DNA from 3 places in the Micromonospora desertarenae genome. Region 1 is predicted to be linked to each of the others. Evidence: predicted binding sites of a transcription regulator. Region 1 holds the regulator's gene; each other region holds the start of a gene.

Region 1 (9,532 bases):
GCACAGGCCGCCGATCGTAACGCGCTGCAAGGGCGGGCGGGAATGCCCGACTCGCCGCGGAGCGCGCCAGCCGGACCAAGGGCAGTGGTACGAGTGCGGTGCGTATACCCCGGCCACCTGCGGTGGGGCTATCGTCGGAAATGCCGGTTTGTGCGGTGACTGCCGGTAAGGAGATCGGGGGTCCTTCACCCCTCGGCGAAGACCTCCGCCACCACCCGGGACTCCTCCGCCGAGCCGTCGGTCACCGGGTTCCAGGTGCCGCCCCGGGCGGTCCACTCCAGGCCGCCGAAGCGCACCCGCTTCACCCCGTGGTCGCCGGCGTGGGAGACCAGCCAGTGCGCGTACCGCCAGCCGCCGCGCTGGTCCGCGGCGGGCACGCTGAGGCCGGTCAGGTCGGTGGCGGCGGCCGACGCCGCCAGCCCCCAGTCGAGCGTCAGGCCGCGGGTCAGCGCCGCCGTCGCGGCAGTGCCCCGCATCGCCGGATCCCGCCCCACGGAGCAGGCGACCGCGCCGGTGGCGTGCCCGAGCAGCGCCCGGGTGAGCACCTGGGACTCGTCCGCCCACTTCTGGTACGCCTCCGGGAAGGCCGACCGCTGCACCTTCTGCGCCGCGTCGGTGACCCGCATCCGCTCCCAGCCGCGCACCTTCTTCAAGGCCGCGTAGAACCGGTTCGTCGCGTAGCGGGGGTCGCTGATCTGCGCCGGCGTGCCCCAGCCCTGGCTCGGCCGCTGCTGGAACAGCCCGATCGAGTCGCGGTCGCCGCCGTCGAGGTTGCGCAGCCCGGACTCCTGGTACGCGGTGGCCAGCGCGACCACCACCGCCCGCTCCGGCATCTCCCGCTGGATCCCGATGGCCGCGATGGTCGCCGCGTTGGCCATCTGGTCGGCGTCCAGCGCCACCTTGCCGTCGGCCTGGACGGTGCAGGTGCGGCTGGCCAGCGGCAGCCGCAGGCCTTCGCCGAACTGCCGGACGACGTACAGGATCCCGATCACGGCGACGAGCACGAGGACGACTCCACCCGCCACGACTGCCCGAGTTCGCACCCACACCCCCTGTTCGACAGCGCGACAAGCGTACGTCCCCGAACGGCCACTCCGGGTCGTCCGACCGGTTCAGCCCCGCCCCGCCGGATGCGCCGCCCCTGACGGGTGACCGGAAGTTCCCCGTCCAGCCGCTGTCTCACCTGGTCGTCCGGACCACCGGGCGGCACCGGGCCGTCGGCGAAGCGGAGCGTGCCTCGCTCAGCCGGCGACCTCCGCCGCCCCGTCCAGCTCGGCCACCCAGCGCGGGGCACGCTTCTCCCGGAACGCCAGGACGCCCTCGCGGCCGTCCTCGGAGAGGAAGAAGCCGGTGGAGATCCCGGCCAGGTCGGCGATCTCGGCGCGCAGGTCGGTGGCGGCCGGCCGGCGCAGCAGCCGCTTCGCCCCGGCCAGCGCGGCCGGCGCCCCGCGCACCAGCGAGTCGCAGTACCGGGCCACCGCGGCGTCCAGCCCGTCCGCCGGCACCGCGGCGGTGACCAGGCCGATCTCGGCGGCCCGCCGGCCGTCGAAGGTGTCCCCGGTCAGGTACAGCTCGGCCGCCGCCCGCGGGTGCAGCCGGGGCAGCACGGTCGCCGAGATCACCGCCGGGATCACCCCGATCCGCACCTCGGTGAAGGCGAAGGTGGCCTCCTCGGCGCAGACGGCCAGGTCGGCCGCCGCGATCAGGCCGAGGCCGCCGGCCCGGGCCGGCCCGGCGACCCGGGCGAGCACCGGCTTCGGGCACTCCCAGACGGCGGCCAGCACGTCGCCGAGCATGCCCGCCGGCACGGTTCCGCTGGCGTACGCGGCGGCGGTCTCCTTCAGGTCGGCGCCGGAGCAGAAGACCGGGCCGGTGTGGTCGAGCACGATCATCCGGACCGCGTCGTCGGCGACCGCGGCGGCCAGGCCGGCGAGCAGCTCGGTCATCAGCGGGGTGGAGAGCGCGTTGCGGTTGTGCGGGCTGTCCAGGGTGAGGGTGGTCACCCCACGGGCCGTGGCGACCCGCACCAGCGCGTCGGGAGAGGTCATGCGGGCACACTAGTGGCCATGCCCGGCGTCCTTCCAGAAGGCGAACCCGTCCCCGCCGACGGTTCGCTGCCCGCCACCGCCACCCGCGCGGTCGGCGCGCGTGGCTTCGGCGTGTACGTGCACGTGCCGTTCTGCGCCAGCCGCTGCGGCTACTGCGACTTCAACACGTACACGGCGGCGGAGCTGGGCGGCGGCGCGAGCCGGGAGGGCTACGCCGACACCGTGCTGGCCGAGCTGGCGCTCGCCGCCCGGGTGCTCGGCGACGCGCCGCCGCCGCGGGTGGACACGGTGTTCGTCGGCGGCGGCACGCCGACCCTGCTGCCCGCCGACGACCTGGCCCGGATCCTGGACGGCATCGACCGCACCTGGGGGCTGGCCGCCGACGCCGAGGTGACCACCGAGGCCAACCCGGAGTCGGTCACCCCGGAGTCGCTCAAGACGCTGCGTGCGGCCGGCTACACCCGGATCTCGCTGGGCATGCAGTCCGCCTCGCCCGGGGTGCTGGCGATCCTGGACCGTACGCACAGCGCCGGCCGGGCCACCGCCGCCGCGGCGGAGGCGCGCGACGCCGGGTTCGACCACGTCAACCTGGACCTCATCTACGGCACGCCGGGGGAGAGCGCGGAAGACTTCGCCGCCTCGCTGGCGCAGGTGGTGGCGGCCGGCGTCGACCACGTCAGCGCGTACGCCCTGATCGTGGAGGACGGCACCCGGCTGGCCGCCCGGATGCGCCGGGGCGAGCTGCCGTACCCCAGCGACGACGTCGCGGCGGACCGCTACCTGGCCGCGGAGGCCGCCCTCTCCGCCGCCGGTTTCTCCTGGTACGAGGTCTCCAACTGGGCCCGTACGCCGGCCGGCCGGTGCCGGCACAACCTGCTCTACTGGACCGGCGGCGACTGGTGGGGCCTCGGCCCGGGCGCGCACAGCCACGTCGGCGGGGTGCGCTGGTGGAACGTCAAGCACCCCACCGCGTACGCCCAGCGGCTCGCCGCCGGACGGTCGCCCGGCCTGGCCCGGGAGGTGCTCACCCCCGACGAGGCGCACACCGAGGACGTCATGCTCCGGCTGCGGCTCGCCGCCGGGCTGCCGCTGGCCGGCCTGGACGCGGCCGGCCGGGCCGGCGCCGAGCGGGCGCTGGCCGACGGGCTGCTGGCCGCGCCCGAGTACGCGGCCGGCCGGGCCGTGCTCACCCTGCGCGGGCGGCTGCTGGCCGACGCCGTGGTGCGCGACCTGCTGCCCTGATCCGGGCTGCCCGGAGCCGGCCGGGGGAGCGGCCGGCCCGGGTCACCGGGTGAAGCTGTAGGTCATCGGGTAGCGGTAGAGCACGCCCTCGTTGGCCTTGAACCCGCCGATGATCCCGAAGATCAGCGGCACCAGCCAGACGAGCATCGGGACGAAGAACAGGATCCCGCAGGTGACCAGCGTGAGCACCCAGCTCAGCACGCTGACGATCGTCCAGGTGAGCTGGAAGTTCAGCGCCGCGACGGCGTGTGCGCGGACGCTCGGCGACTGCTGCCCGCGGACCATCATCGCGATGAGCGGCGCCAGCCAGCCGAGCAGGCCGCCGCCGACGATCACGCCGGCCGCGCCGCCGAAGTGGGCGATCAGGGCCCAGGTCTTGTCCTCGTTGTTGGCGTAGCCGGCGGGCGGGCCGTAGCCGCCACCGGCCGGGTAGCCGGGCCCCGGCGGGTAGCCACCGGGCGGCGGGTAGCCACCGTACGGGGGCGCGCCGGCTGGCGGAGGGTAGCCACCCGACGGCGGTTGGTCACCGGTGGGCGGCGGATAGCCACCGGGCGGGGGATAGCCGCCCGAGGCCGGCGCCCCGGACAGTGGTGCGGTGGGTTCGTCACCGGCCGACGGGCCGGGGACGGCCGACGGAGCGGTCGGATCCGGCGGCGGAGCGCCGGGGCCGTCGGCTCCCGGGGGGCGAGGCGGTTCGGTCATGCACGTCACGGTAGGGGCAGCCGGCAAGGACACACCAGAGCGACATCGACCGGCTTGTCCGGATGATCGGTCGGTGCGGCCGCACCGGCGGTCCGTCTTGATCATCGCGCCGGCGGGCCCACCGACGTAGACTGGCACTCGCTACAGTCGAGTGCCAGGACGCGCCGCGCCGCCGGCAGTGCGCCGCCGGCCGACGTGCGACAGGAGGTGGGGAGATGGGTCTCGACGACCGCAAGCTCGCGGTGCTGCGCGCGATCGTCGAGGACTACGTCGCCACGCAGGAGCCGGTCGGCAGCAAGGCGCTGGTCGAGCGGCACCAGCTCGGGGTCTCCCCGGCCACGGTGCGCAACGACATGGCCGTGCTGGAGGAGGAGGGCTACATCCGGCAGCCGCACACCAGTGCCGGCCGGGTGCCCACCGACCGCGGCTACCGGCTCTTCGTGGACCGGCTGTCCCGGGTCAAGCCGCTCAGCCCGGCCGAGCGCCGGGCGATCGAGCGCTTCCTGGTCGGCGCGGTCGACCTCGACGACGTGGTGCACCGCACGGTGCGGCTGCTGGCGCAGCTGACCCGGCAGGTCGCCGTCGTGCAGTACCCGAGCCTGGCCCGCTCCTCGGTGCGCCACCTGGAGCTGGTGCCGATCTCCACCACCCGGCTGATGCTCGTGATGATCGCCGACACCGGCCGGGTCGAGCAGCGGCTGGTCGAGATGCCCGGCCCGATCCCGGCCGACGACGTCCTCGACCTGCGCCGGCTGGTCAACGAGAAGCTGGTCGGCACCCGGCTGTCGGAGACCCCGCCGCTGGTGCAGGCGCTGGTCGACGAGGCCACGCCCGACCTACGGCCGGCGATGGCCACCCTCTCCACCGTGCTGCTGGAGACGCTGGTCGAGCGGCACGAGGAGCGGATCGCGCTGGCCGGCACGGCCAACCTCACCCGGGGCGGGCTGCTCGACTTCCAGGGCTCGCTGCGGCCCATCCTCGAGGCGCTCGAGGAGGAGGTCGTGCTGCTCAAGCTCATCGGTGAGGTCGAGCCGAGCACGCTGCGGGTCCGCATCGGCGACGAGAACGAGATCGACAACCTGCGCGCCGCCTCGGTGGTCAGCACCGGCTACGGACCGGGTTCGACCATCGTCGGTGGCCTCGGCGTGCTGGGGCCGACCCGGATGGACTACCCCGGCACCATCGCCACGGTGAGGGCCGTGGCACGCTACGTGGGCGACCTGCTGGCCCAGAACTGACCAGGCAGAACCGACGGCCGGTTCCGGCCGGCGACCGGCGCAACGCGAGACGAACATGAGGACACGGAACGCAGTGGCCAGGGACTACTACGGCATTCTCGGCGTGAGCCGGGACGCCTCCGACGACGAGATCAAGCGCGCCTACCGCAAGCTGGCGCGGCAGTACCACCCGGATGTCAATCCGGACCCGGAGGCACAGGAGAAGTTCAAGGACATCAACGCCGCGTACGAGGTCCTCTCGGACGACCGGAAACGGCAGATCGTCGACCTGGGTGGCGACCCGCTCGCACCGGGCGGCGGGGGCCCGGGCGGCCCCGGGGGCCCCGGCGGCGCCGGTCCGTTCGTCGGCTTCCAGGACATCATGGACGCGTTCTTCGGCGGCGCGGGCGGCTCCCGCGGGCCGCGGCCGCGTACCCGGCCGGGCGCGGACGCGATCCTGCGGCTGGAACTGGACCTGCACGAGACGGCGTTCGGCGTGGAGGCCCCGATCACCGTCGACACCGCCGTGCTCTGCACCACCTGCTCCGGCGCCGGCACCGCCGCCGGCACCCACCTGGCCACCTGCGAGGCGTGCGGCGGCCGGGGCGAGGTGCAGTCGGTGCAGCGCACCTTCCTCGGCCAGGTCGTCTCGGCCCGCCCGTGCACGGTCTGCCAGGGCTACGGCACCACCATCCCGCACCCCTGCCCGACCTGCGCCGGCGACGGCCGGGTCCGCACCCGCCGGTCGCTGACCGTGAAGATCCCGGCCGGGGTCGAGGACGGCATGCGGATCCGGCTGGCCCAGCAGGGCGAGGTGGGCCCGGGCGGCGGCACCGCCGGCGACCTCTACGTGGAGATCCACGAGCGCCCGCACGACGTCTACTCCCGCAAGGGCGACGACCTGCACTGCCGGGTCACCGTGCCGATGACCGCCGCCGCGCTGGGCACCCGGCTGACCATCAAGACGCTGGACAGCGAGGAGACGGTCGACGTCAAGCCGGGCACCCAGCCGGGCAGCACGCTGCGGCTGCGCGCCCGGGGCGTGCCGCACCTGCGCGGCACCGGCCGGGGCGACCTCTACGTCCACCTCGACGTGCGCACCCCCACCAAGCTCGACGCCGAGCAGGAGCGGATGCTGCGCGAGTTCGCCAAGACCCGGGGCGAGGAGGTCGCCGAGCTGACCAAGCAGGGCGGCTTCTTCTCCCGGATGCGCGACGCCTTCAACGGCCACGCCTGAGCCGGCCGGCAGGCCGCGCCGCACCCCGGGTGCGGCGCGGCCGCCTCACCGCCCCGGCCGGCGGCGCTGCCGATAGCCTGATCCCGTGTCCGCGCCGCTGTTCCTGGTCGAGTCGCTGCCGACCACCGACTCGCTGACCCTCGACGGCCCGGAGGGCCACCACGCCGCCACGGTGCAGCGCCTGCGGGTCGGCGAGGAGCTGCTGCTCGCCGACGGGCACGGGGGCACGGCCACCGCCGTGGTCACCGCCGTCGGCCGGGGCAGCCTGGAACTCGACATCCGCTCCCGGGGGTACGTCGACGCGTCCGTCCCGCGGCTGGTGGTGGTGCAGGGCATCGCCAAGGGCGACCGGGGTGAGCTGGCCGTGCAGGCGATGACCGAGGTCGGGGTGGACGAGATCGTGCCCTGGGCGGCGGCCCGCTCGGTGACCCAGTGGCGCGGCGACCGGGGCGTACGGGCACGGGAGAAGTGGGCGGCGACCGCCCGGGAGGCCGCCAAGCAGGCCCGCCGGGCCTGGCTGCCGGTGGTCGCCGGGGCGCCGGACGAGCCCACCGGCACGGTGGCCCGGCGGATCGCCGGGGCGGCCGCCGCGTTCGTGCTGCACGAGGAGGCCGACGACCGGCTGACCACCGCCGAGCTGCCCGACTCCGGCGAGATCGTGCTGGTGGTCGGCCCCGAGGGCGGCATCACCCCGGCCGAGCTGGACGCGTTCGCCGCGGCCGGCGCCCGCCCGGTGCGGCTCGGCCCGTCGGTGCTGCGCACCTCGACGGCCGGCGTCGCTGCGCTCGCCGTGCTGGCGACCCGCCTGCACCGCTGGTAGCCGTTCCGCCCGGCGCCCCGACCGGGTCGCGGCGGCGCGAGAGGCGGGCGGCGTCTCGACCGGGCCGGTCAGCTACGCAGGTAGGAGGCGCCGTTGAGGTCGACGATGGTGCCGGAGGCCCACTCGGCCTCGGGAGAGGCGAGCCAGTGCACCGCGGCGGCGATCTCCTCCGGGCGGGCGACCCGGTTGAACGGGCTCTGGGCCCGTACCGCCGCGCCGCGCTCGGCCTTCAGGTGCTCGTTGGTCATGTCGGTCGCCACGAAGCCGGGCGCGACAGTGGCCACCGCGATCCCGTACGGGGCCAGCGCCACCGCGAGCGACTGCCCCATCGCGTTCAACCCCGCCTTGCTCGCCCCGTACGCCGGGTTGCCCGGCTCCCCCCGGAACGCGCCGCGCGAGGAGACGTTGACGATCCGCCCACCGCGCCCGCGCATGTGCTGGGCGGCGCACCAGGTGGCGTTGGCCGCGCCGAGGAGGTTGGTGTCGACGACCTCGCGCCAGCGCTGCCGCCACTGCTCGTAGCTGCTCTCGAAGACCGGGTGCGGCGGATCGGCGGGCCCGAACACGCCCGCGTTGTTCACCAGCACGTCCAGCCCGCCGAGCCGTTCCGCGGCCTCGTCCACCATCGCCCGGACCGCGTCCGGGTCGGCGAGGTCGGCCCGGACCACCACGTGCCCGTCGCCGGGCAGCTCCGCCCGCAGCTCCTCGGCCAGCTCCGCCGAGTCCCGGTGGTGGATCGCCACCCGGTCGCCCCCGGCCGCGAAGGCCCGGACCACCGCCCGCCCGATGCCGCGCGAGCCCCCCGTCACCAGTACCGCCCGTGAAGTCACGCCGGCCATCATGCCGCAGCGGCCCGGCCCTGCTCACCGGCCCCCGGCGCAGCGCTTAACATGCCCGAATGGGAGCCGACTGCCTGTTCTGCCGCATCGTCGCCGGGGAGATCCCGGCCACCGTGGTCCGGGAAACGGACACCACCCTCGCGTTCCGCGACATCGACCCGAAGGCGCCGGTGCACGTGCTGGTGATCCCCAAGGAGCACTACGCCGACGTGGCCACCCTCGGCCAGGGCGACCCGGCGCTGGCCGGTGCGGTGCTCGCCACGGCCGCCGCGGTGGCCGAGGACGAGGGACTGCTCGGCGACGGCTTCCGGCTGATGTTCAACACCGGCACGTACGGCGGCCAGGAGGTCTTCCACGCGCACGCGCACCTGCTCGGCGGCGCGCCGCTCGGCCCGATGCTCTGCCGCTGACCCGTCGCCGCCCGCCGGCCCGCCGCGCCTCCTTACACTGCCCGGGTGACGGATGTGGGGGACCGCCTCGGGCGGATGGTGCGGCGGGTGCAGGCGCAGGCGCGGGTGCCGGCGGTTTCGGCGGCGCTGCACCGGGCCGACCGGCCGTTGTGGCAGTGCACGGTCGGCTGGACCGGCAACGACACCGCGCTCGACCCGGAGACCCGGTTCCGGATCGGCTCGGTCACCAAGACCTTCACCGCCGTGCTGACCCTCCAGTGCCGCGACGACGGCCTGCTCGACCTCGACGACCCGATCGGCCGGCACCTCGACCTGCCGGCGCACGGCGAACTGACCGTCCGCCGGCTGCTGTCGCACACCGCCGGCCTGCAACGGGAGCCGTACGGCGACGTCTGGGACACCCTGCGGGCCCCGGACGCCGACGCGCTCCTGGCCGACCTGGCCCGCGCCGAGCGGGTGCTGCCGCCGGGACGTCGCTACCACTACTCCAACCTGGGCATGGCGCTGCTCGGCCGGATGGTCGGCGAGCTGCGCGGCGGCACCTGGGCCGAGGTGCTGACCGAGCGGGTGCTCACCCCGCTGGGGCTGACCCACACCTCGGTGACGCCCGGCCGGCGGGCCGCGACGGGCTTCCTGGTCGACGCGTACTCCGACGAGGCGCACCCCGAGCCGCCGACCGACTTCGGCGCGGTCGGCCCGGCCGCCCAGCTCTGGAGCACCGCCGGGGACATGGCCCGGTGGGCCGCCTTCCTGGCCGATCCCGCGGCGCTCGACGCGGCCGGCCGGGTGCTCGCCCCGGCGACCCTGGACGAGATGCGCTGGCCGGTGACGATGACCGACGAGACGCTCTGGGCCGGCGGTTTCGGGCTCGGGCTGATCCTGGTCCCGCAGGGCCGGCGGATCATGCATGTCGGGCACGACGGCGCGATGCCGGGCTTCCTGGCCGCCGTCTACGGCCGGCGGGGCGGCGAGGGCACCGCAGGCGCGATGGGCGCGGCCGTGCTCGGCTCCTCCGGC
Region 2 (9,532 bases), on a different contig from region 1:
CGTCAGCGTTCCGTAATCCGTCCCGCGCGGCGGCGAGCCGCGCCCGCCCGACCGTCGCCGGCCCGCGCCGGGCCGGGAACGCGGCCGGGGCACACCGTCGGCGTGACGGTGTGCCCCGGACCGGTCGTACTACCGGGTCAGAAGCCCGGGCCGTGCTGGTGGCTGTGGCCGTGACCGTGCGAGTGGCCGTGACCGGCGGCGGCCGGCTCCGGCTCGGCCGGCTTCTCCACCACGAGGCTCTCGGTGGTGAGCAGCAGGCCGGCGATCGACGCGGCGTTGCTGACCGCGTTGCGGGTCACCTTCACCGGGTCGACGATGCCGGAGGCGGCCAGGTCGACGTACTCGCCGGTGGCCGCGTCGAGGCCGTGGCCCCACTCCTTGCCGACCACCTTCTGCACCACGACGTAGCCGTCGTGGCCGGCGTTCTGGGCGATCCAGCGCAGCGGCTCGACCAGCGCCTTGCGCACGATCGAGACGCCGACCTTCTCGTCGCCGGTGAAGCCCAGGTCGTCGTCGAGCGCCGAGAGGATCTGCGCCAGGGCGGCGCCACCGCCGGGGACGGTGCCCTCCTCGACCGCGGCCTTGGTCGCCGCGATGGCGTCCTCGATGCGGTGCTTGCGCTCCTTCATCTCGACCTCGGTCGCCGCGCCCACCTTGATGACGGCGATGCCGCCGGAGAGCTTGGCCAGCCGCTCGGCGAGCTTCTCCCGGTCCCACTCGGAGTCCGAGGCCTCGATCTCCTTGCGGATCTGGGCCACCCGGTCGGCGACCTCGCTGGCCTGGCCGCCGCCGTCGACGATGGTGGTGTTCTCCTTGTCCACCACCACGCGGCGGGCGGTGCCGAGCACCTCCAGGCCGACCTGGTCGAGCTTGTAGCCCAGCTCCGGGGCGACCAGCTCGGCGCCGGTCAGGATCGCCATGTCCTGCAGCATCGCCTTGCGGCGGTCGCCGAAGCCCGGGGCCTTCACCGCGCAGACCTTGACGGTCTTGCGGATCGCGTTGACCACCAGGGTGGACAGCGCCTGGCCCTCGACGTCCTCGGCGATGATCAGCAGCGGCTTGTTGTTCTGGAGGACCTTCTCCAGCAGCGGCAGCAGCTCCTCGATCGCCGAGATCTTCTGCGTGGTGATCAGGATGTAGGCGTCCTCGAGGACGGCCTCCTGCGCCTCCGCGTCGGTGACGAAGTTCGGCGAGATGAAGCCCTTGTCGAACTGGAGACCCTCGGTCACGTCCAGCTCGGTGTGCAGGGTGGAGCCCTCCTCGACGGTGATGACGCCGTCGCGGCCGACCTTCTCCATCGCCTCGGCGATCAGGTCGCCGATGGCGGCGTCCTGCGCCGAGACCGTCGCGACGTGCGCGACCGCCTTCTTGTCGGACACCTCGACCGCGCGGGCCAGCAGCGCCTCGGAGACCTTGTTGGCCGCCGCGTCGATGCCCCGCTTGAGGCCGGTCGGGTTGGCGCCGGCCGCCACGTTGCGCAGGCCCTCGCGGACCATCGCCTGGGCCAGCACGGTCGCGGTGGTGGTCCCGTCGCCGGCGACGTCGTTGGTCTTGGTCGCCACCTCCTTGACCAGCTGCGCGCCGAGGTTCTCGTACGGGTTGGTGAGCTCGATCTCCTTGGCGATGGTCACACCATCGTTGGTGATCGTGGGCGCACCGAACTTCTTGTCCAGGACGACGTTGCGCCCGCGCGGGCCGAGGGTGACCTTCACCGCGTCCGCGAGGGCGTTGACACCGTGCTCGAGCAGGTGCCGGGCGTCGTCCGAAAAGCTCAGGATCTTCGCCATGGATGTCCCTTCGAAGCGACGTTGCCCCGGCCCGGCGAGCCGGACCGGGGCAACGACACTGATCGGTTGCTTACTTCTCGATGACCGCGAGGACGTCGCGGGCGGAGAGCACCAGGTACTCCTCGCCGGCGTACTTGACCTCGGTGCCGCCGTACTTCGAGTAGAGGACGGTGTCGCCGACCTTGACGTCGATCGGCACGCGGTTGCCCTTGTCGTCGATCCGGCCCGGGCCGACAGCGAGGACGGTGCCCTCCTGCGGCTTCTCCTTGGCGGTGTCGGGGATCACGATGCCCGACGCCGTGGTGGTCTCAGCCTCGTTCGCCTGGACCACGATCCGGTCCTCGAGCGGCTTGATCGCAACCTTGGTCGCGGTAGTCACGGGCATACCCTCCTGGGGTACTGGTTTCGTTACCGGTCGGCATGCCGACCAGCGTCAATCTGCCACATGCCACCGGGCGGGGCCGTCGTCGCGGGTGCCGGTCCGCCTGGCGTTCAGCCCCGGACCGAGCGGCCCGGAAGCTGGCACCCTCAGGGTGAGAGTGCTAATCGCAGGTTATTCCTCGGCTAGCACTCCGTCAAGGAGAGTGCCAACGCGCCCGAACCTCGTGTCGCCACTGTCCCGCCACTGTTCCGCCACGGGATACCGCGACACGCCGGCAACGCCTCGCCGCAGCGTGGTCAACCCCCTACTGTCCGGTGCCGGCGCGGATGCCGAGGGGAGGGAGCACCGATGTCCCGGGTACCGACACTGACGTTCCTGCGGGGTCAGCTCCGCCGGGCCCGCCAGGCGCGCGGGCTCAGCCAGGAGGAGCTGGGCAAGCTGATCAACTACTCGTCGTCGCAGGTGAGCGCCGTCGAGATCGGCGAACGCCCGGTCCAGCCGGACTACCTGGCCCGGGTCGACGCGGTGCTGGACACCGGCGGTCTCTTCGTCGCCATGCTGGAGCTGATCCGGCTCCACGCCGCGCCTGACTGGTTCCGCCCCTGGGAGGAGATCGAGCGGGAGACGGTGGCGCTGCGGTGGAGTGAGGCGACCGCGGTGCCCGGGTTGCTCCAGACCGAGGAGTACGCCCGGGCGATGCTCGGGGTGGGCGGGGAGCTGAGCGCTGACGAGTTGGAGGCGCGGGTGGTGACCCGGTTGGCCCGGCAAGCCGTGTTGACCGGCGACCTGCGGCCCCAGTTCGTCGCGGTCCTGGACGAGCAGGCGCTGCGGCGGCAGGTCGGCGATCGGGCCACCATGCGCGACCAGATGACGCACCTGTTGGCCGTCGGCGCGGAGCCGAATGTGCAGGTCCGCGTCGTGCCAGCGGAATCCCCCTGGCACACCGGGCTCGGCGGCTCGTTCATCCTGGCCCGGCTCGCCAGCGGCGCCGAGCTGATCCACCTGGACAACCAGCTCCGTGGGCTGACCGTGGACAGCCCTAACGACGTTGCCGCCCTCGAACGACGCTGGGAGACTGTGACGGGTGAGGCACTGCCTTGCCGGCAGTCCGCCCGGCTGATCGAGGAAGTGGCCAAGACATGGACCTGACCCGCGCCGCCTGGCGCAAGTCCTCCCGGAGCACTAACAACGGCGGCGCGTGCGTCGAGGTCGCCGACAACCTGCCCGGCGTGGTCGCCGTCCGGGACAGCAAGGACCCGACCGGCCCGGCGCTCACCTTCGCCCCGGCGAACTGGCGGGCCTTCGTCACCGCCACCCCGACCCGCCGCTGACCCACCCGTTCGAGGGCGAGCCGCGCCTCCCCTGCGCCGAGGGGCGACACGGGCCGGCGCCGGTCCGGGTTCGCCAGCGTGGCCGCGCACCGGCCCGGCAGCACCAACCCGGCTGTCCAGCACCAGTCAGCAGCCGACCATCCCCCGCGTTCCGCGCCACCCCACAGCGACACGGGGGATGCCACGTTCCCGGCCACTCCATGATCGACACCAGATCGGCGACATGCCGGCATCAGACCTCCCGCAACACCCCCACATCGCCGACATGGCGCCGCCGCCACCGCAGCCGCGCGAGACGGGACGGCCCGGGCGGCTTGTGAGGGCCCTGCCGACGGGCGGGCCGCGGGAGAACGGGACAGCGCCGACATGACCGGCACGCGTAGGAGGCGGAACGGGGGCCGGGACAATGGCCGGGTGGATCTGGATCAGCTCGCCGCCCTGCGTACCGCCGAGGGGTCGGCCGCGCTCGCCGCGGCGGCCGAGATGGCCGGCGGCGACCCGCTGGCCGCGGCGTCGGCGCTCCGCTCGGCCGGGGTCCCGGCCGGGCTGGCCGCCGCCGCGCTGACCCAGGTCGAGCTGCGCCGCCGGGCGGCCGGCAAGTTCGGACCGGCCGCCGCCGGCATGTTCCTCACCCGCGCCGGGCTGGAGCAGGCCACCCGCCGGGTGGTGGCCGGCCGGCGGGCCGAGCGGTTGCGAGCCGCCGGGGTGCGCACCCTGGCCGACCTGGGCTGCGGCCTCGGCGCCGACGCGCTCGCCGCCGCCCGCGCCGGCATCCGGGTGTACGGCGTGGAGGCCGACCCGGTGACCGCCGCGATGGCCGCGGCGAACGCCGAGGCGGCCGGCGTGGCCGAGCTGTTCACCGTCGAGTGCGGCGACGCCACCGCGTTCGACGTCGACCGGGTCGACGCGGTCTTCTGCGATCCGGCGCGGCGGCAGACCGGCACCGGGCGGCGGGTGTTCGACCCGAGCGCCTACTCGCCGCCGTGGGACTTCGTGCTCGGGCTGGCCGAACGGGTGCCGTACACCGTGGTGAAGGTGGCGCCCGGGTTGGACCACGCGCTGATCCCGCCGGGTGCCGAGGCGGAGTGGGTCAGTGTGGACGGCGACCTGGTCGAGGCGACCCTCTGGTGCGGCCGGTTGGCCGAGGTCCCCCGCCGGGCCACCGTGGTGCGCGGCGGGGACGCCCACGTGCTCACCGGCGCCGGCGACCGGCAGGCGGCGGTGGGGCCGGTCCGCCGCTACCTGTACGACCCGGATCCGGCGGTGGTCCGCGCCCACCTGGTCGCCGAGCTGGCCGACGCTCTCGACGCCACGCTGGCCGACCCCGACATCGCCTACCTCTACGCCGACGCGCCGGCCACCACCCCGTACGCCCGCTGCCTGGCGGTCACCGACGTGCTGCCGTTCTCACTCAAGCGGCTGCGGGCGCTGCTCCGCGAGCGGCGGGTGGGCCGGGTGGAGATCCTCAAGCGCGGCTCGGCGCTGGAGCCGGAACGACTCCGCCGCGACCTGCGGCTGGCCGGGGAGAATCCGGCCAGCCTGGTGCTCACCCGGGTGGCCGGCGCCCCCACCACCCTGCTCTGCCAACCCGTGCCGGCCCTCTGACCAACTCGCCGCTCGCCGCCCGGCGGTCGGCCCGTCTCAGGGCGCAGGTATCGGATGGCCTGGCGGGCGGGGCACCGCTAGCTTGTCGGTCATGGCGGGACAGGGAACGCCGGCGACAGCGCTGCTGGCGAAGCGGAAGATCGCGCACAGCACCCATCCGTACGACGTCTCCCCGGACGCGCCCAACTACGGCGGGCTGGTCGCCGAGGCGCTCGGCGTGCCGCCGGAGCGGGTGTTCAAGTCACTGGTCACCGAGGTCGACGGGGTACTCACGGTGGCGGTCGTGCCGGTCACCGGCGAGCTGGACCTCAAGGCGCTCGCCGCGGCGGTGGGCGGCAAGCGGGCGGCGCTGGCCGACCGTACGGTGGCCGAGCGGGTCACCGGCTACGTCCGGGGCGGGATCAGCCCGCTGGGCCAGCGCAGGCGGCTGCCCACCGTGCTCGACTCCTCCGCGCTGGACTTCCCGACCATCTACGTCTCCGCCGGCCGGCGCGGCCTGCAACTCCAGCTCGCCCCGTCCGACCTGGTCACCCTCACCGCCGCCCGCACCGCCCCCCTCTCCACCACCCCCTGACCCCGCCCCACCTCCCGCTCCCCGCTCCCCCGCTCCCCGCTCCCGCGGGGTGATCATGAGGTTAGCGGCGCAGTTCCGGCTGGATATCGCCGCAAACCTCATGATCAACATGTCGGTGCGAGGGGGCGGGGGGCGGGGGGAGGGGTGGGGGGGTGTGGGAGCGCTTTCTTTTGGGGGATGGTCGGGTGTCGGGGGCGTTGCTGAATTGTTACCGCTGCCAACAAACTCATGACCTCGGCACCCTTGTGGTGGGGTCGGAGAGCGGAATACGTTGCCGGGCACAACAAAACATCACCTACCCCCACCCTCGAAAGGACCCTGCACATGCGCAAGGGCTTCCTCACCTTCGCCGCCGTGGGCCTCCTGACCGTCGGCAGCGTGGCCGCCTGTGGCGACGACTCCGGCAGCGGTGACCAGGCCGGCAGCGCCAAGACCCCGAAGATCGGCGTCATCCTCCCGGACAGCAAGTCCTCCGCCCGCTGGGAGGGCGCCGACCGCAAGTTCCTGGAAGAGGCGTTCAAGGCCGCCGGCGTCCAGTACGACATCCAGAACGCCCAGGGCGACAAGACCGCCTTCCAGACCATCGCCGACCAGATGATCACCAACGGCGTCACCGCCCTGATGATCGTCAACCTGGACTCCGGCACCGGCAAGGCCGTCCTGGACAAGGCCAAGTCGCAGGGCGTCGCCACCATCGACTACGACCGGCTCACCCTCGGCGGCTCCGCCGAGTACTACGTCAGCTTCGACAACGAGGCGGTCGGCAAGCTCCAGGGCGAGGGTCTGGCCAAGTGCCTGACCGACAAGGGCGCCAAGAACCCGGTCGTGGCCTACCTGAACGGCTCGCCGACCGACAACAACGCCACCCTGTTCAAGAACGGGTACGACTCGATCCTCAAGCCCAAGTTCGACTCCAAGGAGTACACCAAGGGCCCGGACCAGTCCGTGCCGGACTGGGACAACGCCCAGGCCGCGACGATCTTCGAGCAGATGCTGACCCAGACCGGCGGCAAGATCGACGGCGTGCTCGCCGCCAACGACGGGCTGGGCAACGCGGCCATCTCGGTGCTGAAGAAGAACAAGCTCAACGGGAAGGTCCCGGTCACCGGCCAGGACGCCACCCCGCAGGGCCTGCAGAACATCCTCGCCGGCGACCAGTGCATGACCGTCTACAAGGCGATCAAGGAGGAGGCGAAGGCCGCCTCCGACCTGGCCATCGCGCTCGCCAAGGGTGAGAAGAAGGAGACCGGGCAGACCGTCAAGGACCCGGAGGGCGGCCGTGACGTCGCGTCCGTGCTGCTCACCCCGAAGCTGATCTACAAGGAGAACGTCAAGGACGTGATCGCCGACGGCTTCGTCACCAAGGACGAGGTCTGCACGGCCGACTACGCCAAGCTCTGCGCCGACGCCGGCATCAGCTGACCGACGCTCCACGTCGTACCCGCCGAGGCGAGCCGCCCGGCACGGGACTCCCCCGTGCCGGGCGGCACTCGCCGGACGGGCTCCGAGATCTCCCCTCCATCCGAAGGAGACACCCCGTGTCCGCAACACCACTGCTGGAGCTACGCGGGATCGACAAGAGCTTCGGTCCCGTCCAGGTCCTGCGTGACGTCGCCTTCGCCGCCCACCCCGGCGAGGTGACCGCCCTGGTCGGCGACAACGGCGCCGGCAAGTCGACCCTGGTCAAGTGCATCAGCGGCATCTACCAGACCGACGCTGGCGAGTTCCTCTTCGACGGCCGCCCGGTGACCATCAACAGTCCCCGGGACGCCGCCGCCCTCGGCATCGAGGTCGTCTACCAGGACCTCGCGCTCTGCGACAACCTCGACATCGTGCAGAACATGTTCCTCGGCCGGGAGAAGCGCAGCGGCATCGTCCTGGACGAGCCGACCATGGAGCAGCTCGCCGCCGAGACGCTGGCCGGGCTCTCGGTCCGCACCGTGAAGTCGCTGCGGCAGCACGTCTCCAGCCTCTCCGGTGGTCAGCGCCAGACGGTGGCCATCGCCAAGGCGGTGCTCTGGAACAGCAGGCTGGTCATCCTCGACGAGCCGACCGCCGCGCTCGGTGTCGCGCAGACCGCGCAGGTGCTCGAACTGGTCCGCCGGCTGGCCGACAACGGCCTGGCCGTCGTGCTCATCTCGCACAACATGAACGACGTCTTCGCCGTCTCCGACCGGATCGCCGCGCTCTACCTCGGCCAGATGGTCGCCCAGGTGAAGACCACCGACATCACCCACGCCCAGGTGGTGGAGCTGATCACCGCCGGCCGCTCCGGCGCGCTCGGCCTCCCCGCCGAGGCGGCCAGCAACGGCCACGGCGCCGAGCCGGCCGAGACCACCACAGGAGGCGTCCAGTGACCACCACGGTCGTGCAGAAGGAGGGCCCGGCGGCGGTCACACCGACGCCCACCCTCGGCAGCCACGTACGCAACTACGTCGCCCGGGTACGCGGCGGCGACATCGGCGCGCTGCCGGCCGTGCTCGGCCTGATCGTGCTCTGCACGGTCTTCTCGATCATGCGGCCGTCGTTCCTCACCGCCGGCAACTTCGCCAACCTGTTCACCCAGGGCGCGGCGGTCACGCTGATCGCCATGGGTCTGGTCTTCGTCCTGCTGCTCGGCGAGATCGACCTCTCCGCCGGCTTCGCCAGCGGCGTCTGCGCCGCGGTGCTGGCCAACGTGGTGACCGTACTGGGCTACCCCTGGTACGTAGCGGTGCTCGCGGCCCTGGTCACCGGCGTGGTGATCGGCACGACGCTGGGCTTCCTGGTCGCCAAGATCGGAATTCCGTCCTTCGTGGTGACCCTCGCCGGATTCCTCGCCTTCCAGGGTGTCGTGCTGATGCTCATGGAGGAGGGCACCAACATCTCGGTGCGGGACGACGTGCTGGTGGCCATCGCCAACCGCAACCTGCCTCCCGTCCTCGGCTGGCTGCTGGCCGCCGTGGCGGTCGCCGGCTTCGCGGCGGTGCAGCTGCTGCGGCGGCGCAACCGCGCCAACCGGGGGCTGGTCACCGATCCGCTCGCGGTGGTGTTCGTCCGGATCGGCGGCCTCGCCGTGATCCTCGGCGTCGCGGTCTTCATCCTCAACCTGGAGCGCAGCCGCAACGTCCTGATCAGCTCGCTCAAGGGCGTACCGATCGTCGTGCCGATCATCGCGCTGCTGCTGGTCCTCTGGACCTTCGTGCTCCAGCGCACCAGCTACGGCCGACACGTCTACGCGGTTGGTGGCAACAAGGAGGCGGCGCGCCGGGCCGGCATCAACGTGGACCGGATCCGGATCTCGGTCTTCATGATCTGCTCCTCGATGGCCGCCGTGGGCGGCATCGTGGCGGCCAGCCGGGCCAACTCGGTGGACCCGAACACCGGTGGCAGTAACGTACTGCTCTACGCCGTGGGCGCCGCCGTGATCGGCGGCACCAGCCTGTTCGGCGGCAAGGGCCGGGTGCTGGACGCGGTGCTCGGTGGTGCGGTGGTCGCGGTGATCGACAACGGGATGGGTCTGATGGGGTACAGCTCGGGCGTGAAGTACGTGGTCACCGGCGTGGTGCTGCTGCTCGCCGCGAGCGTGGACGCCTTCTCCCGGCGCCGTTCCGCGGCGACCGGCACCCGCTGACCCCCGCGGTACCGACGTGGCGACAGTAATGCGCGCAGGGCCGAGCCAGGACGAGATCCGCCGGCAGAACCTCGGTGCGCTGCTGCGCTACGTGCACGTCCACGGGGCGACCACCCGCGCGGAGCTGACCACCGCGCTGGGGTTGAACCGCAGCACCATCGGTGCGCTGACCGCCGACCTGGCCGGCGCCGGGCTGGTCAGCGAGGGGACGCCGAAGGAGACCGGCCGGGCCGGACGACC
Region 3 (9,532 bases), on a different contig from region 1:
GTCTGGTCCCAGCTCGGTGTGGACGGCTCCGGCGTCGTGGTGGGCAGCTCCGACTCCGGCGTGGACGGCGGGCACCCGGCGCTGGCCGGCGGCTTCCGGGGCGGCGACGACTCCTGGTACGACCCGTGGAACGGCAGCCGCGCGCCGGCCGACCGGGGCGGGCACGGCACCCACACGGTGGGCAGCGCGGTGGGCCGGGGCGGCGTCGGGGTGGCCCCCGGCGCGCAGTGGGTGGGCTGCGTCAACCTGGACCGCAACCTCGGCAATCCGGCGTACTACCTGGACTGCCTCCAGTTCATGCTGGCGCCCTTCCCGCCCGGCGGGGACCCGTTCACCGACGGCCGGCCGGCCCGCGCGCCGGACATCCTCACCAACTCGTGGGGCTGCCCGTCGGTCGAGGGCTGCGACCCCCGGGTGCTCCGCCCGGCCACCGCCGCGCTGGACGCCGCCGGCATCCTGGTGGTGGCCGCGGCCGGCAACACCGGGCCGTACTGCGGGTCGATCGACGACCCGCCCGCGCCCTACCCGGACGTGCTGACCGTGGGGGCGGTGGACCGGCAGCGCCGGGTCACCAGCTTCTCCTCCCGCGGGCCGGCGCCGGGTGGCGCGGCCAAGCCGGACCTGGTGGCGCCGGGCGCCGAGGTGGTCTCCGCGATGCCCGGTGGCGGGTACGCCCGGCTCGACGGCACCTCGATGGCCACCCCCCAGGTGGCCGGCGTGGTGGCGCTGATGTGGTCGGCGAACCCGGCGCTGGTCGGCGACCTGGCCCGGACCCGGCAGATCCTGCGGGACACCGCCACCCCGGCGATCGCCAGCTACCGCTCCGGCGATCCGGCCGACTCCTGCGGGGGCGACCGGAACGTCACCGGCGCCGGTCTGGTCGACGCGTACGCCGCCGTCCGGGCCGCCCGCTCCTGAGCCGCCGCCGGGCGGACCCGGCCGCGCCGGGCTCCGGGCCGCCGGCGGTTCCCGTGCGGCCCTTGCGCGCCCCGGTACCCGGTGATCTAGGGTCGGCCACCATGGACGCGGAGATCGTCGAGCTGAGCGCCGACCGGACGCCGGCCGTGGTGGAGCTGTGCCGTCGGGCGCTGGACCTGCCGGAGGACGCGGCCGAGGCCGCCGAGATCGTGGCCGCCCTATGGACCCGGGCCGGCGCGGACCGGCCGGTGGTCGCGCTGGGCGCGTACCGGGGCGGGGAGCTGGTGGGTGCGCTGATCTGCTCGGTCGGCAGCGCCGACCAGCGGCTCGGGCACGTGGACCTGGTGGCGGTCGACCCGGGCGCGCGGCGCCGGGGCGTGGGGCGGGCGCTGCTCGGGCACGCCGAGCGCAGGCTCGCCGCGCTGGGCGCGACCGAGGTGCTGCTGGCCGGGAACCCGCCCTACTACGCCTGGCCCGGCATCGACGTCCGGTACACCCCGGCGGTCTGCGCCGCGCTGGCGCTCGGCTACCGGCAGGACCGGACGGCCTGGAACATGACCGCCGACCTGTCGTACGAGGGGTCGCCCGCGCTGCGGTCCACCGAGGACGCCGAGCGGCGGCTGGCCGGGCAGGGCGTCACCGTACGCCGGGCCGAGCCGGCCGACCTGCCGGCGCTGACCGCGTTCGCCCGGTCCACCTTCGGCGGGGCCTGGGACGCCGAGCTGCTCGGCTCGGTCGGCCGGGACGGGGCGGGCTGCCACCTGGCGGAGCGGGACGGCGAGGTGCTCGGCTTCGCCGCGTACGGGTCGAGCCGGCCGAGCTGGTTCGGGCCGATGGGCACCGCCCCGGCGGCCGAGGGCTCCGGCATCGGCGGGGTGCTGCTGCGCCGCTGCCTGCGCGACCAGCACGCGGCCGGGCTGGCGGCGGCACAGATCGGCTGGGTCGGGCCGGTGCCGTTCTACTCCGGCAGCGCGGGCGCCCGGATCGAGCGGGTCTTCTTCCTGTACCGCCGGACGATCCAGCCCTGACCGAGGCGAACCGGACATAGATCCCGATAACGCCGTTCACCCGCAGCGCCGACCGCCGCCTCCTACCGTTTCGGTAGAGGAGGCAGCCATGACCACGGACGACGAACATACCGACGACGTCCAGCCCGTCACCTGGACCCCGGTCGGCGAACTCCCCGGGCAACTGCCGTTCGACCGGCTCGACTACGGCGACGCCGAACAACTGGCCGAGATGGCCGGCACCGAGCCGGCCGAGGTGGAGGAGCCGCTGGAGATGGTCGACGCGCCGATCCAGGTCCGGCCGCCGTACGACCGGGCACAGAAGCGGCGTAACCAGCGCCCGTTGCCCACCTGACGACGAAACGGGGCGGACCGCGTCAGCGGCCCGCCCCGTTTCCGGTCGGAACTGGACTCAGAAGTCCATGTCCCCGCCACCCGGACCAGCCGGGGCGGCCGGGGTCTTCTCCGGCTTGTCCGCCACGACGGCCTCGGTGGTGAGGAACAGCGCCGCGATCGACGACGCGTTCTGCAGCGCCGAGCGGGTCACCTTGGCCGGGTCGATGATGCCCGCGGCCAGCAGGTCGACGTACTCGCCGTTGGCGGCGTTGAGGCCGTGGCCGGCCTCCAGGTTGCGGACGTGCTCGACGACCACGCCACCCTCGAGGCCGGCGTTGACGGCGATCTGCCGCAGCGGAGCGTCCAGCGCGATCTTGACGATCTGCGCGCCGGTCGCCTCGTCGCCGGTCAGGTCCAGCTTGTCGAAGGCGGTCTTGCCGGCCTGCACCAGCGCGACACCACCACCCGGGACGATGCCCTCCTCGACGGCGGCCTTCGCGTTGCGCACGGCGTCCTCGATGCGGTGCTTGCGCTCCTTCAGCTCGACCTCGGTGGCCGCGCCGACCTTGATCACCGCGACGCCACCGGCCAGCTTGGCCAGCCGCTCCTGCAGCTTCTCCCGGTCGTAGTCGGAGTCGCTCTTGTCGATCTCGGCCCGGATCTGGTTCACCCGGCCCTGGATCTGCTCGGCGTCACCGGCACCGTCGACGATCGTGGTCTCGTCCTTGGTCACCACGACCTTGCGGGCCCGGCCCAGCATGTCGAGGCCGACGGCGTCCAGCTTGAGGCCGACCTCCTCGCTGATGACCTGGCCACCGGTGAGGATGGCGATGTCGGTGAGCATGGCCTTGCGGCGGTCACCGAAGCCCGGCGCCTTGACGGCGACCGACTTGAAGGTGCCACGGACCTTGTTGACCACCAGGGTGGCCAGGGCCTCGCCCTCCAGGTCCTCGGCGATGATCAGCAGCGGCTTGCCCGACTGCATGACCTTCTCGAGGATCGGGAGCAGGTCCTTCACCGACGAGATCTTGCTGTTGACGATCAGGATGTACGGGTCGTCGAAGACGGCCTCCATACGCTCCGGGTCGGTCATGAAGTACGCGGAGATGTAGCCCTTGTCGAAGCGCATACCCTCGGTGAGCTCCAGCTCCAGGCCGAAGGTGTTGCTCTCCTCGACGGTGATGACGCCTTCCTTGCCGACCTTGTCCATCGCCTCGGCGATGATCTCGCCGACGCTGGTGTCACCAGCCGAGATGGAGGCGGTGGAGGCGATCTGCTCCTTGGTCTCCACGTCCTTGGCGAGCTTGAGCAGCTCCTCCGAGACGCTGGCCACGGCGGCCTCGATGCCCCGCTTCAGGGCCATCGGGTTGGCGCCGGCGGCCACGTTGCGCAGGCCCTCACGAACCAGGGCCTGGGCCAGGACGGTCGCCGTCGTCGTGCCGTCACCGGCCACGTCGTCGGTCTTCTTCGCGACCTCCTTGACCAGCTCGGCGCCGATCTTCTCGTACGGGTCCTCGAGCTCGATCTCCTTGGCGATGCTCACACCATCGTTGGTGATGGTGGGGGCACCCCACTTCTTCTCGAGCACGACGTTGCGGCCCTTGGGGCCGAGGGTCACCTTCACGGCGTCGGCGAGCTGGTTCATGCCCCGCTCGAGGCCGCGGCGCGCCTCTTCGTCGAACGCGATCATCTTGGCCATACGGCGTTGTCCTCCTGGACACTCACGGGCCACCCGAGTGTGTGTCCCGGATGGGCCGCCTGGTGTACGCACCTTGGGACGTCGCCACCGGACGACGGCGACGCCTCCTCGGCCGGGCCGGATAGCCCGCGACGACCGGCCACGTGCCTCGCCGGCGGTTGTCCCACCGGCGTGGCCGCGGCCCCACCGCCCCGACCATTGGCACTCACAGGTTGCGAGTGCCAATGACTTGTTTAGCACTCTCACTGGGCGAGTGCAAGCACGACCGCCCCGGTCAGCCGAGTTCGCCGGCCAGCCGGGCGGCGTTCACCGGGCCCTCGTGGGCGCGCTGCTCGGCGTAGGTCACCACCAGACCGACGAGCTGCACGACGTGTGCCGGCAGCGCCAGCACCGCGGCCACCAGGATGACCATGATCACGCCGACCGCCGAGCCCGCGGAGTCGAGCGGAGTCATGCCGAACGGCAGCGTGCCGACCGCCTCGACCACCCCGGCCACCATCGACCCGACGATCACCGCCGCCACCACCATCGCCACCCGGCCGAGCAGCAGGCCCAGCCGGTCGTGGAACATCCGCCAGGCCCGGCCGATCGGGGCCTGCCGCTCGAAGAGCCAGACCGGGCCGGCCATGCTCAACGCGAACGCGAAGTAGATGCCGGGGATCACGCAGAGGCAGGTGCCGAGCGCGACGATCAGACCGATCAGCAGGGTCCAGCCCCAGAGTCCGAGCGCCCGGCGCAACCCGTACCGCAGCGCGGCGCCCAGCCCCACCGGCTCGCCGGCCGCCTGCCGGGCGACCACCCAGCTGCCGGCGGCCCACCCCACGCTCTGCACCAGGCCGAAGAGCAGGCTGCCGCCGATCAGCACGCCGAGCATGGTGGCCAGGTCGGTGAGGAAGGTGTCCGGCAGGGCGTCCGGGTCCTGGCCGACCGTGGCGTCCCACTCGGCCGTCGGGTCGACCGCCAGGCTGATCACCGACAGCACCGCGGCCGGCAGCACCTGGGTGAGCAGCAGGATCGGCAGCAGCAGCCGCCAGCCGCGGCGGATCGCGCCGACGCACCGGTCGAACCAGCCGGACACCCCCGCCCCGGGCGGGGTGACCAGCGGGTCGGTCGGGTCGAAGCCGTAGCCCGGCGGGTACCAGCCCGGGTACCCGGGCGCCGGCTGCGGATACCCGGGCACGCCGTACCCGCCGGTCGGGAAGCCGCCGGTGGGCGGCGTCGGCCAGCCCGGCCCGCCGGCGGCCGGCGGCCAGCCCTGCGGACCGTACGGGGTACCGCCGCCCGGCCACGGTTGCGGCGCGGCCGGATCCCACGACGGAGGCTGCTGCGCCCCGGCGGGTGGCGGCGCGGCCGGGTCCCACGGCTGGGCCGGCTGGGCGCCGGACGGTGGCGGAGCGGCCGGGCCGGTGGCGCCGGGCGGTTGCGGCGCGGTGGCGTCCCACGGCTGGGCCGCCGGAGGCGGCGGCGCGGTCGGCTCCCCGGGCCGGCCGGCAGCGGACGGCTCCGCCGGCTGGTTGGCACCCGGAGCGGGGTCGCCCGCTCCGGGGGTGCCGGGGTTGGGGGACGACGCGTCCGGGGGCGGCTGGTCGGACATGAACCCTCCTCAGCGAGAGCTGGAACGGCTCACGATCTTTCCTGGTGCGGTGGCCGCACCGCAGCCCCCCGGCGCGTCGGAACGTGGGGGCGCCGGATCAGGCGATGACGCGCACCCGCTCGGCCTGCGGCCCCTTCTGGCCCTGGGCGATCTCGAACTCCACCCGCTGGCCGTCGTCCAGCGCCTTGTAGCCGTCCATCTCGATGGCGGAGAAGTGGACGAAGACGTCCTGCCCGCCGTCGACGGCGATGAAGCCGTAGCCCTTTTCGGCGTTGAACCACTTCACGGTGCCCTGTGCCACGGTGCACTTCCTCACTCTGCGCGGCGTACCACAACCCGGAGGCCGGCACGCCGGCATCCCGGGGCCACCGTTCGGCGATCGGCGACGGCCGCTGAAACGGTGACCGAAATCGCACGCTACACGAGGCGTGACTACGGTGCACGACCACAAATCGGGCATATTCCGAATGATCGCGGACTCGGCGGGATCGTCGTCCGTCGTTGTGATAGGCATGCGGGCATGACCAGCGATCCGGGCGGGCCGGGCCGGCGGGTGGCGGAGGTTCGACGGGTCCGGCCGCGGGACGCCGCCCGGATGCGGGCGCTGCGCCTGGAGATGCTGGCCGACGCGCCGCTGGCGTTCCTGGAGACCCTGGCCGACGCGGCGGCCCGCCCGCACGCCGAGTTCGCCGCGCGGGTCGCGTACACCTCGACCGGCACCGACACCGCGCAGTTCGTCGCCGACCCCGGTGGTCGGTTCGTCGGGCACGCCGGGGGCACCACGATCCCGACCGAGCCCGGCCTCACCGTGATCTACGCGGTCTACGTGACCCCGACCTGGCGCGGCAGTGGACTGCTCAGCGAACTGGTGGCGGCGGTGGCGCAGTGGTCCCGGGAGTGCGGCCGGCCCGAGCTGATGCTGGAGGTGGTGGTCGGCAACGACCGCGCCTACCGGGCCTACCAGCGCCTCGGCTTCGTCGACACCGGCGTCCGGGTGCCCCACCCCACCATCCCCGCCCTGACCGAACTCCAGATGCGCCGCCCCGCCTGACCCACAGACCCGGCTGGCCCCCGCTGACCGTAAACCCAACCCGAGGCAGCACCCCGAAGATCAACACCCCCGGGGCGCAGGGTCCCGACGCAGTCCGACCCGGAAGGGTTTCCGGGGCAGCCCGCCCCGCGTCGGGATCAAGCCTGACCGCCCAGAGCGGGGCGGGCTGCCCCGGAAACCCCAACCGCAACCACGGCTGCCCCCGAAAACCCGAACTCAGACGTGCCGACGCGACTGCACGATCCGGAACCGGTTCGCCACGTACGCCCCGTCCGTCAGCGCCGCGTTGGCCGCCGGGTTGGCGCCGCTGCCGTGGAAGTCGGAGAAGGCCGCCGACTGGTTGACGAACACCCCGCCGGTGAGGTTGCAGGACAGGTGCACCCCGACCTCGATCGCCGCCGCCTCGGCGGCGTCCAGCACCGCCTCGTCGGTGGAGTAGACGCCCGCGGTGAGCGCGCCCTTCTCCCCGACGGTCTTCCGCATGATCTCCAGGCTGTGCGTCGTCGAGTCGGTGGGGATGACGAACGAGATCGGCCCGAACCACTCCCGGCCGTAGGTCGCGGTGTCGTCCGCGCCGACCTTGACCACCGTCGGGGTGCGGACCACCGCGCCCGGGAAGGCCGGGTGCTCGACGGTACGCGACTCCAGCACCGGCTCGCCGACCTTGGTCACCTCGTCCAACCGCTCCAGCACACCGTCGTTGACGATCGCCCCGGTCAGCTCGACGCCCCGGGCCGGGTCGCCGGTGAGCTTGCCGACCGCGGCGGCGATCCCGCCGGCCACCTCGTCGAAGCTCTTGTGCCCCTGGTCGGTCTCGATGCCGCCGGCGGGGATCAGGATGTTCTGCGAGGTGGTGCACATCTGGCCGCTGTAGAGGGTCAGGGTGAAGCCGAGGTTGCGGCACATCCCGGCGAAGTCGTCGGTGGAGTCGATCACCACGGTGTTCAGGCCGGCCTTCTCGGTGTAGACCGCCGCCTGCCGGGCGTTGGCCTCCAGCCAGTCGCCGTACTCGGTGGAGCCGGTGAAGTCGACGATCTTCACAGCCGGGTGCAGGGCCAGCGTCGAGGCGAGCTTCTCGCCCGGGGCCTCGGCGGCCAGCAGCACCAGGTCGGGGTCGAAGCCCGCCTCGGCGAGCACCTCGCGGGCGTACCGGACGGTGATCGCGAGCGGCAGGACCGCACGGGGGTGCGGCTTGACGATCACCGGGTTGCCGGTGACCAGCGAGGCGAACAGCCCCGGGTACGAGTTCCAGGTCGGGAACGTGTTGCAGCCGATGACCAGGCCCACCCCGCGGGGCACCACGTGGAACGTCTTGGTCATCCGCAGCGGGTCGCCCTTGCCGGCCGCCTTCTCCCAGCCGGCCGTCCCCGGGTGCCGGGTCATCTCCGCGTACGCGTAGGCCAGCGCCTCCAGCGCCCGGTCCAGGGCGTGCGCGCCGCCGGCCTGGAAGGCCATCACGAACGCCTGCCCGCTGGTGAACTGCACAGCGTTGGCCAGCTCGAAGATGTGCTTGTGCAGCCGGTCGAGGATCTCCAGGCAGACCCCCACCCGGGCCTGCGGGCCGGCGTCGCGCCAGGCGGGCAGCGCGGCGCTCGCCGCGGCGACCAGCTCGTCGGCGCCGGCGTGCGGGTAGCGGACGTCCAGCGCCACGCCGAACGGGCTGGTCTCGGTGGCCACCCGGTCGCCGGCGCCCGGCTGGTCGAGGGGGAAGTCGCCGCCCAGGTACGCCTCGAAGGCGGCCTTGCCGTCGGCGGCGGCGGTCTCGCCGTAGACCCGGGGGCTGGGGGACTCGGGATAGGCGGACCAGTACCCGCGCTCCGTGATCGCGGTCAGCGCCCGGTCGAGGGTGTCGGCGTGCCTGTCGTACAGGGGGTGCGGGGTCTCCGTCATGCCCGCCATCATGCAACAGGTGGCACCAAAATCAGTAGGCCCGTGTCACAACTCAGATGGTCAGCTGCCAGTCGGTCCAGCCGTCCACCGAGCGGAAGCCCAGCTGCTCGTTGATCCGCACCATGTGCGCGTTCTCGGCCGCGTTGAAGGTGTCGATCGCGCGTACCGCCGGCTCGTGGGTCAGCAGGTGACGCAGGTTCTCGATCTTGCCGAGCAGGCCGAGTCGCCGGCCGCGGTGCTCCGGGTCGACGATGGTGATCTGCTGGAACGCGTGCCAGTCGGCGGACGCGCCCACGTCGAGCAGCGTCCAGGCGACCAGCCGGCCGGACTCCTCGTGGCGTACCGCCGTGTGGTAGCGCCGCCGGCCGCGCGCGTCCAGCGCCCGCTCGGTGCCCCGGACCCGTTCGGCGTCCACCCGCTCCGCCTCCCAGTGCAGGTCGCCGATGGGTGAGTCGGTCATCAGCCGGCCGTCCAGGTAGGCGATGTCGGCCAGGTGTTCCTCCGGCGTCGCGCCGCGCCACTGGACGGTCCGGTAGCCCTGGGCGTGGCCCCGGGCCTCGGCGAGCAGCGCGTCCAACCCCGCCGGGTCGAGCCGGGTGGTGTCGAGCCGGCGCCGGATCTCGGCGAGCGCCGGGTGCGCGCCGAGGGCGGCCGCGAACGCGGCCCCGGCCGCCGGCCGGGGCGGGCCGCCGGGCAGCGCGGAGACCGCCATCCCGACCACCCGCTTGCGGCCCTGCTCGCGCAGCAGCCGTACGCCGTGCTCGTGCAACGCCCGGCCGACGCCGCGCCGACGGTACGCCGGGTGCACGATCAGGTCGGCGGTGGCGTTGTCGGTGTTGTCCAGTTGCGGCAGGTCGAGCGCGAGATAGCCGGCCGGTACGCCGTCCAGCCGGGCCAGCGCCCAGAGCGCGGCGGTGCCCGGCATCGGGTGCCGGACGCTGGCCTCGAACCGTCGCCGGCAGAACGGCGGGAAGTCGGGCAGGTCGGCGTCGTTGGCCGCGGCGCCCACCTGGTACGCCGCGTCGATCGCGGCCTGG

What was found. Region 1 encodes HrcA, which represses chaperone genes, less so after heat shock. Its sites were predicted from a motif close to GGTTNGCACNCTCNNNNNGAGNGTGCNAACC; they were not measured.
Region 2: a site for HrcA is predicted at 2,305-2,335, ahead of groES (co-chaperone GroES). Genes of this name have one in related genera too.
Region 3: a site for HrcA is predicted at 4,157-4,187, ahead of groL (chaperonin GroEL). Genes of this name have one in related genera too.

Annotation. Positions count from the first base shown of each region.
Region 1 is NZ_JAXCFQ010000021.1:60,073-69,604, forward strand. It holds gene SM577_RS30165 (hypothetical protein) at 186-1,049, opposite strand; gene SM577_RS30170 (enoyl-CoA hydratase-related protein) at 1,242-2,048, opposite strand; gene hemW (radical SAM family heme chaperone HemW) at 2,067-3,290, shown strand; gene SM577_RS30180 (DUF4870 domain-containing protein) at 3,333-3,992, opposite strand; gene hrcA (heat-inducible transcriptional repressor HrcA) at 4,208-5,230, shown strand; gene dnaJ (molecular chaperone DnaJ) at 5,304-6,446, shown strand; gene SM577_RS30195 (16S rRNA (uracil(1498)-N(3))-methyltransferase) at 6,532-7,266, shown strand; gene SM577_RS30200 (SDR family NAD(P)-dependent oxidoreductase) at 7,335-8,096, opposite strand; gene SM577_RS30205 (histidine triad nucleotide-binding protein) at 8,165-8,515, shown strand; gene SM577_RS30210 (serine hydrolase domain-containing protein) at 8,561-9,532, shown strand, end outside.
Region 2 is NZ_JAXCFQ010000005.1:528,028-537,559, forward strand. It holds gene groL (chaperonin GroEL) at 138-1,787, opposite strand; gene groES (co-chaperone GroES) at 1,858-2,172, opposite strand; gene SM577_RS14050 (helix-turn-helix domain-containing protein) at 2,518-3,318, shown strand; gene SM577_RS14055 (DUF397 domain-containing protein) at 3,309-3,500, shown strand; gene SM577_RS14060 (THUMP-like domain-containing protein) at 3,915-5,105, shown strand; gene ybaK (Cys-tRNA(Pro) deacylase) at 5,197-5,679, shown strand; gene SM577_RS14070 (sugar ABC transporter substrate-binding protein) at 6,004-7,101, shown strand; gene SM577_RS14075 (ATP-binding cassette domain-containing protein) at 7,218-8,036, shown strand; gene SM577_RS14080 (sugar ABC transporter permease) at 8,033-9,292, shown strand; gene SM577_RS14085 (ROK family protein) at 9,321-9,532, shown strand, end outside.
Region 3 is NZ_JAXCFQ010000002.1:292,576-302,107, reverse strand. It holds gene SM577_RS04390 (S8 family serine peptidase) at 1-918, shown strand, start outside; gene SM577_RS04385 (GNAT family N-acetyltransferase) at 1,020-1,946, shown strand; gene SM577_RS04380 (hypothetical protein) at 2,035-2,280, shown strand; gene groL (chaperonin GroEL) at 2,338-3,960, opposite strand; gene SM577_RS04370 (hypothetical protein) at 4,235-5,554, opposite strand; gene SM577_RS04365 (cold-shock protein) at 5,652-5,855, opposite strand; gene SM577_RS04360 (GNAT family N-acetyltransferase) at 6,075-6,605, shown strand; gene paaN (phenylacetic acid degradation protein PaaN) at 6,822-8,495, opposite strand; gene SM577_RS04350 (N-acetyltransferase family protein) at 8,548-9,532, opposite strand, start outside.